DNA from 2 places in the Clostridium sp. JNZ J1-5 genome. Region 2 is predicted to be linked to the other one. Evidence: a T-box and tRNA genes for the amino acid it is inferred to sense, from the RefSeq annotation. Region 2 holds a T-box; the other holds one or more tRNA genes.

Region 1 (3,205 bases), 1.4 Mb from region 2:
CAAGTTTTTAGCAACCCATCTTGCTGCGTAAGCTGCTGATCTGTCAACTTTTGTTGGATCTTTTCCTGAAAAAGCTCCGCCACCATGTCTTCCGTATCCACCATAAGTATCAACTATAATCTTTCTTCCTGTTAATCCTGTATCTCCATGTGGTCCACCGATAACAAATCTTCCTGTTGGATTTATGTAGTACTTTGTTTTGTCATCTAACCATTCATTAGGAATTATAAATCTTATTACATGTTCCATAAGATTTTTACGTATTTGCTCTTGTGTAACTTCTGGATCATGTTGAGTTGAAACAACTATAGCATCTATTCTTACAGGTTTATCATCCTCATATTCAACTGTAACTTGAGTTTTACCATCCGGTCTTAAGTATGGTAATATACCGTTCTTTCTAACCTCTGTTAATCTTCTTGAAAGCTTATGTGCCATACTTATAGGAAGAGGCATATATTCTGGTGTTTCATTAGAAGCAAATCCAAACATAAGTCCTTGATCTCCAGCTCCTATTGCCTCAACTTCGTCTTTTTCACCTTCTCTTGACTCTAGGGCTTCATCTACACCCATAGCTATATCTACTGATTGTTCATCAATTGCTGTCAATACAGCACATGTTTCAGCGTCAAATCCATATTTAGCTCTTGTATATCCTATATCTGTAACGACTTCTCTTACAAGCTTTGAAATATCAACATAACAGTTCGTGGATATTTCTCCCATAACCATAACCATTCCAGTTGTAACCGCCGTTTCACAAGCTACCCTTCCATTAGGATCTTTTTCTAAAATAGCATCCAAAATAGCATCTGAAATTTGGTCACACATTTTATCTGGATGTCCTTCTGTTACTGATTCTGAAGTAAACAATCTTCTCATTCTAAAATCTCCTTTCTAAAAAAAAATAAAACCCCTTCTTAATTGAAGAGGTTGATTGCGTGATTATCATGATTTCTTATCTTGCAGATTAAATCTGCAGGAATTAGCACCTTAGTACAACAGTACCGGTTGCTGGGTTTCACAGGGCCAGTCCCTCCACCTCTCTTGATAAGATTTTTTCTTATCTATTATTTAATTTTACTTAAGCAAAATAATATTATCACAGTATAATATCCATGTCAATAACATGAAGCTTAACTTATCATTAATTTTACAAATATTTATTTTATACAAATATTTAATTTGATTTATATAAATTTAAAAATAGGAGGTTTTAACTGAATTTAAAATCAACATTCATATAAAACAAAAATAAAAAAAGACATCAACATTGATGTCTTCTATGGTGGAGGAGGATGGATTCGAACCATCGAAACGAAACGTAACAGATTTACAGTCTGCCCCCTTTGGCCACTCGGGAACTCCTCCATATTAACTTTTAAAAAACTTAACAGCTACCAACTTCTCTAAAAATAAATGGTGGGCACAACAGGGCTCGAACCTGTGACCCCCTGCTTGTAAGGCAGATGCTCTCCCAGCTGAGCTATGCGCCCATTTATTTATATGGTGGAGGAGGATGGATTCGAACCATCGAAACGAAACGTAACAGATTTACAGTCTGCCCCCTTTGGCCACTCGGGAACTCCTCCGAAATTGGTGCTGGCACCAGGACTTGAACCCGGAACCTACTGATTACAAGTCAGTTGCTCTACCAGTTGAGCCATGCCAGCATGCTTATTTATTTTTTATTTTCAGCGTTTTACCGCGTCAACGAATATTAGTATACCTAGAACTAGCACTTATTTCAACTCTAACTTTTGTTATTTAAATGAAATTACAAGCATATTGCTCTTAATTTCACCACATTACTTCGAATTACTTATACATTTATATCAATTATTCATCTCCTTTTTCCTTTTAATTCTATTATATTTTCTTTTTTTATTAATTTTTATTTCATATAGTATATATGCTTTTCATATAAATTATCAAGGAGGTGTCGTTCTTGAATAAAGTCAGAGTCCACTATAAAGATAATCTATCTTATTACGAAATAGCATATTTTTTAAAAGATTACATGGATGAAAATTCTGTTATAGTATGTATTGGTACTGACAGATGTATAGGAGATTGTCTAGGGCCATTAGTAGGAACATTATTAAAAAATGAAAACTTCCCACTAAAAGTATATGGAACTATTTCTGAACCTATACACGCTTTAAATATAGATAAACAGCTTCAGCAGATAAAAAAACTTCATCCCTCTTCTAGTATAATAGGCGTTGATGCTTGTTTAGGAGAAATGAAAAACATAGGGGAAATACAAGCTCGCGATTATCCTATACATCCTGGAAAAGGTGTAGGTAAAATTTTACCTGAAGTTGGGGAAACCTCCATAATAGGTATTGTGGACTCTAGTGATAATAACGAGCTATTTACAAATAGGAATATACGCCTAGATTTAATTATGGAAATGGCCAAAGTCATTACTCACTCTCTAATCCATTCATATTACCTTTCACAATTACATGATAAAAATATGGATAACATAATATAAATATCATATGTTTTAAGCTATCCTTAACTTCTCATAATTCCAAAATAATTTTAAATAAAATATACGCTCCATAATTTTAAGATTATAGAGCGTATATTTTATAACTTATATAATAAGTATATATATTAGTCTATTAGGTTTATATCCTGCCCCTTATAAGATGCATCAATCTTATCTAGGTAGCTTAGTACATCTCCAGTGCCTAGAGCAACTGATGAAACTGAATCTTGAGCAACATGTACGGGAACTTTAGTTACTTCCTCTATTAACTTATCCAATCCATTTAATAAGGATCCGCCACCTGTCATTACAATTCCTCTATCAGCTATATCTGCTGCTAATTCAGGTGGAGTTTTTTCTAAAACTGAGTGAGTACAATCTGCAATAGCATTTACCGCCTCACTCAATGCTTCTCTCATCTCTTCTGAGGATACACTTATATTTTTAGGGAGTCCTGTTATTAGATCTCTTCCTCTTATTTCCATACTTATATTCTCTTCTCTTTTATATGCGGTTCCAATATTCATCTTTAATTCTTCTGCTGTTCTTTCTCCAATCATGAGTTTATGTTTTTTTCTTATGTACTTTATTATTGATTCATCGAAGCTATCCCCGGCAACTTTAATGGAACTTCTTACAACCATTCCACCAAGAGAGATTACTGCTATGTCTGTCGTTCCCCCTCCAATGTCTATTACCATATTA
Region 2 (3,205 bases):
TTTAAGAACAAAATTAGGATCCTCTACCTTATTATCATTTAAGTATAATCCACCTTGTTCTATAAGTCTTCTTCCTTCTTTTTTAGATGGAATAACTTTTCCACTTAATAATATATCTAATAATAATGTACCAACAGTCTCACTTGAAATTTCAATTGTTGGAACATTACTCATATCAGCTCCGCCTCCAAATAGTGCTTCTGCTGCACTTTGTGCTTTAGCAGCTTCTTCTTCACCATGTACAAGCTTAGTTACTTCAAAAGCTAAAACTTTTTTTGCTTCATTTATAGCAGCATCTTTTAGAGAACCAAGTCTTCTTACTTCATCCATAGGTAAGAAAGTAAGTAACGCTAAACACTTTTCAACGTCTGCATCATCTACGTTTCTCCAGTATTGATAAAATTCATATGGAGATGTCTTTTCAGGATCAAGCCATAATGCTCCCTTTTCTGTTTTGCCCATTTTTTTGCCTTCACTATTAGTTAATAGTGTGCATGTCATTGCGTAAGCTGGCTTTTGTTCTTTTCTTCTTATAAGGTCCATACCTGCAATCATGTTAGACCATTGGTCATCTCCACCAAGCTCCATAACACAGCCATATCTTCTATTAAGCTCTAAGAAGTCATATGCTTGCATTAACATATAGTTAAATTCTAAAAAAGATAATCCTTTTTCTAATCTTTGCTTAAAGCATTCAGCTGTAAGCATCTTATTAACTGAGAAATGCACTCCAATTTCTCTTATAAATTCTATATAGTTAAGATCCAAAAGCCAATCACCATTATTAACTAATATAGCTTTGTCGTCTTCAAAATCTATAAATCTTGTAATTTGCTTCTTTATTCTTTGGACATTTTTTTCTATATTTTCTCTTGAAAGCATCTTTCTCATGTCTGTTTTTCCACTTGGATCTCCAACCATTACGGTTCCGCCACCTACTAGAGCAATTGGTCTGTGTCCTGCTCTTTGCATATGTGACATGAACATTAAGGCTATAAAATGTCCTACATGAAGACTATCTGCTGTTGGGTCAAAACCTATATAAAATGTAATTTTCTCTTTTCCTAATAATTCTTTTATTTCGTCTTCATGGGTTGTTTGTTTTATATATCCACGCTCCCTTAAGACATCAAATACATTTTCCATCTTTCTTCCTCCTAATAATAGTTGTAATTTTATATCTAAAATAAAAAATCCCTTTATATAAAAATATAAAGGGACGAATTATCTCCGTGGTACCACCCAAGTTAATATGCTATGCATACTCTCTCATTTTCCTTATAACGTAGGAATATACGTAACAACCTACTAAGCTTTTAGCTTTTCAGTCTAAGGTTCAAGAATGTATTTGGCCATAACCCTCAACTAGTTCACACCAGCCACTAGCTCTCTTAATGATTTCTATGGTTACTTCTTTCTATCATTACCTTTTTCATTTAATTATTTACATACTATTATATAAACATTCATTGGTAAATGCAAGGGGGAATTTTCATATTATAAATATAATTTAAAAACTGCATACTATTTTATATAGTATGCAGTCTATCATAGGTTATTAACTATGCAACATATTTTTTAATGAATTCAGGTATGGAATCCTTTTCATGATTTATATTTAAATAGAATTCAACATTATATTCTCGTGATAATTTTTCCATGGAATAAAATAAATGTGCCGCATCCTCAATATTCCCCTCTATGATATTAAATAGTCCATCGACATAAATAGTACTAATATCATAGTCTTGTGATAAAATGCCGCACAAAAAGCCATAAAAATCATTATAGTCTTTTAAACCAAATTGTTCAGTTGATACAAATCTAATTTTTCTATCTAGGTGTAGTATAGGTCCATTGTCATCATCAATATAAACAATATTTCCTTTGGAAGAATTAATCTTTTCATTTGCAGATTGGATAAGTGCTTTTGTTTTACCTGAGCCTTTCATATCACAGAAAACATGTAGCATGTTAACCACTCCTTTTATTTTATATATTTATACAATTATATAATATTCTAAATATTCTTTCAATATTACAACACCATTATTCAAAAAACTTTTGTTTAAGGCTATTAACTCCTGGATATATTACTTTAAAACTATTTTCCTTTAAAGAATTTATAAATAGAACTTCTCCATATCTTCTAAAAGCCTTTTTCATTCTAGAAAATCCTCTTCTAGATTGAGTAAATATCTTACTATCATCTAAAGTTATTAGTTTTTCATATATCCACATATTTCTTTTAATATAGTTATGTGATGTTCCATTATTTTCTCTAGTATCCCTCAATAAAACTCCTGGACTTATAACACTTATGCTGTTATATCCAATGACTATCTCTATTTCTCTATTTATAATTGTGTAATCTCTATATAGAACCGCATTTTTTATTCCTTCATACACAGCAAATAGAGGATAATTTTTAGGAAGAATTTGTGAAAGTACTCTTTCACTATCCTCTATCATACTTAACAAATCCCCTTGTATTATAGTTACCTTATCAAAATTTTTATCTATATTATTAATAATTCTAATCATGTTATTAGGAGCATATATATAATTTGTCTTTGAAAATACCAATAATCCCCCTAATGTTCCGTAGTACTCTTTTGATTCTTCATCTAAGTGTATTATTCTTGTATTTTCCATAAGAGTAATTCTATTTTCATTATTGGCTTCTATACCATGTTGCTTGAAATACTTATCCACTATACTTATGTCAAAGCTTTCTATATTGCTTTTTACAACAGGGGAAAGTTCTATATTTAAATTCATATTTTCTTGAAACGCTGTTATTAACTCTTCTTTTCTCATAGTGTCTGTTGTAGATCCTCTTCTTATGTAAAAGGCCCCATTTTCTCTAGATTGATAAGGCTTTTGATTACCTTGAAAGATAGTTATAACTGCTAAATCCTTGTCTTCGTATTTTATATATTCAAGACTCACAGGTATAGGTGGTTCACATCTAGAACTTATGATTTGTTGTATTTGCTCTTCTGTTAAGAAGTCCTTTTCTACTCCAACTACCTTTTTTGTTTTATCTTCAACACCAATAATAAGGTATCCTCTTCCACCTCTAGAATTTGCAATAGCACATATATCTTTTGCAAGTTCTTTTTTCCCAGTTTCAACACTTAAATCTAATTGTAATTTAAAATCTAATTTAGTTCCTTCATTACTTTTAAGAAGACTTAATAAT

What was found. A T-box is a leader RNA that pairs with one kind of tRNA and senses whether it is charged. The one in region 2 lies ahead of tyrS (tyrosine--tRNA ligase), so its partner is inferred to be a tRNA-Tyr.
Region 1: it encodes a tRNA-Tyr, which carries the amino acid that the T-box ahead of tyrS (tyrosine--tRNA ligase) is inferred to sense. The anticodon was not compared.

Annotation. Positions count from the first base shown of each region.
Region 1 is NZ_CM132773.1:2,614,164-2,617,368, reverse strand. Features, by position in the region: gene metK (methionine adenosyltransferase) at 1-882, opposite strand, end outside; SAM riboswitch class I at 956-1,057, opposite strand; tRNA gene ACWW38_RS12635 (tRNA-Tyr) at 1,287-1,371, opposite strand; tRNA gene ACWW38_RS12630 (tRNA-Val) at 1,421-1,496, opposite strand; tRNA gene ACWW38_RS12625 (tRNA-Tyr) at 1,508-1,592, opposite strand; tRNA gene ACWW38_RS12620 (tRNA-Thr) at 1,598-1,673, opposite strand; gene yyaC (spore protease YyaC) at 1,949-2,500, shown strand; gene mreB (rod shape-determining protein MreB) at 2,626-3,205, opposite strand, start outside.
Region 2 is NZ_CM132773.1:1,213,657-1,216,861, forward strand. Features, by position in the region: gene tyrS (tyrosine--tRNA ligase) at 1-1,146, opposite strand, end outside; T-box leader at 1,213-1,433, opposite strand; gene ACWW38_RS05810 (hypothetical protein) at 1,563-1,973, opposite strand; gene ACWW38_RS05815 (AlbA family DNA-binding domain-containing protein) at 2,050-3,205, opposite strand, start outside.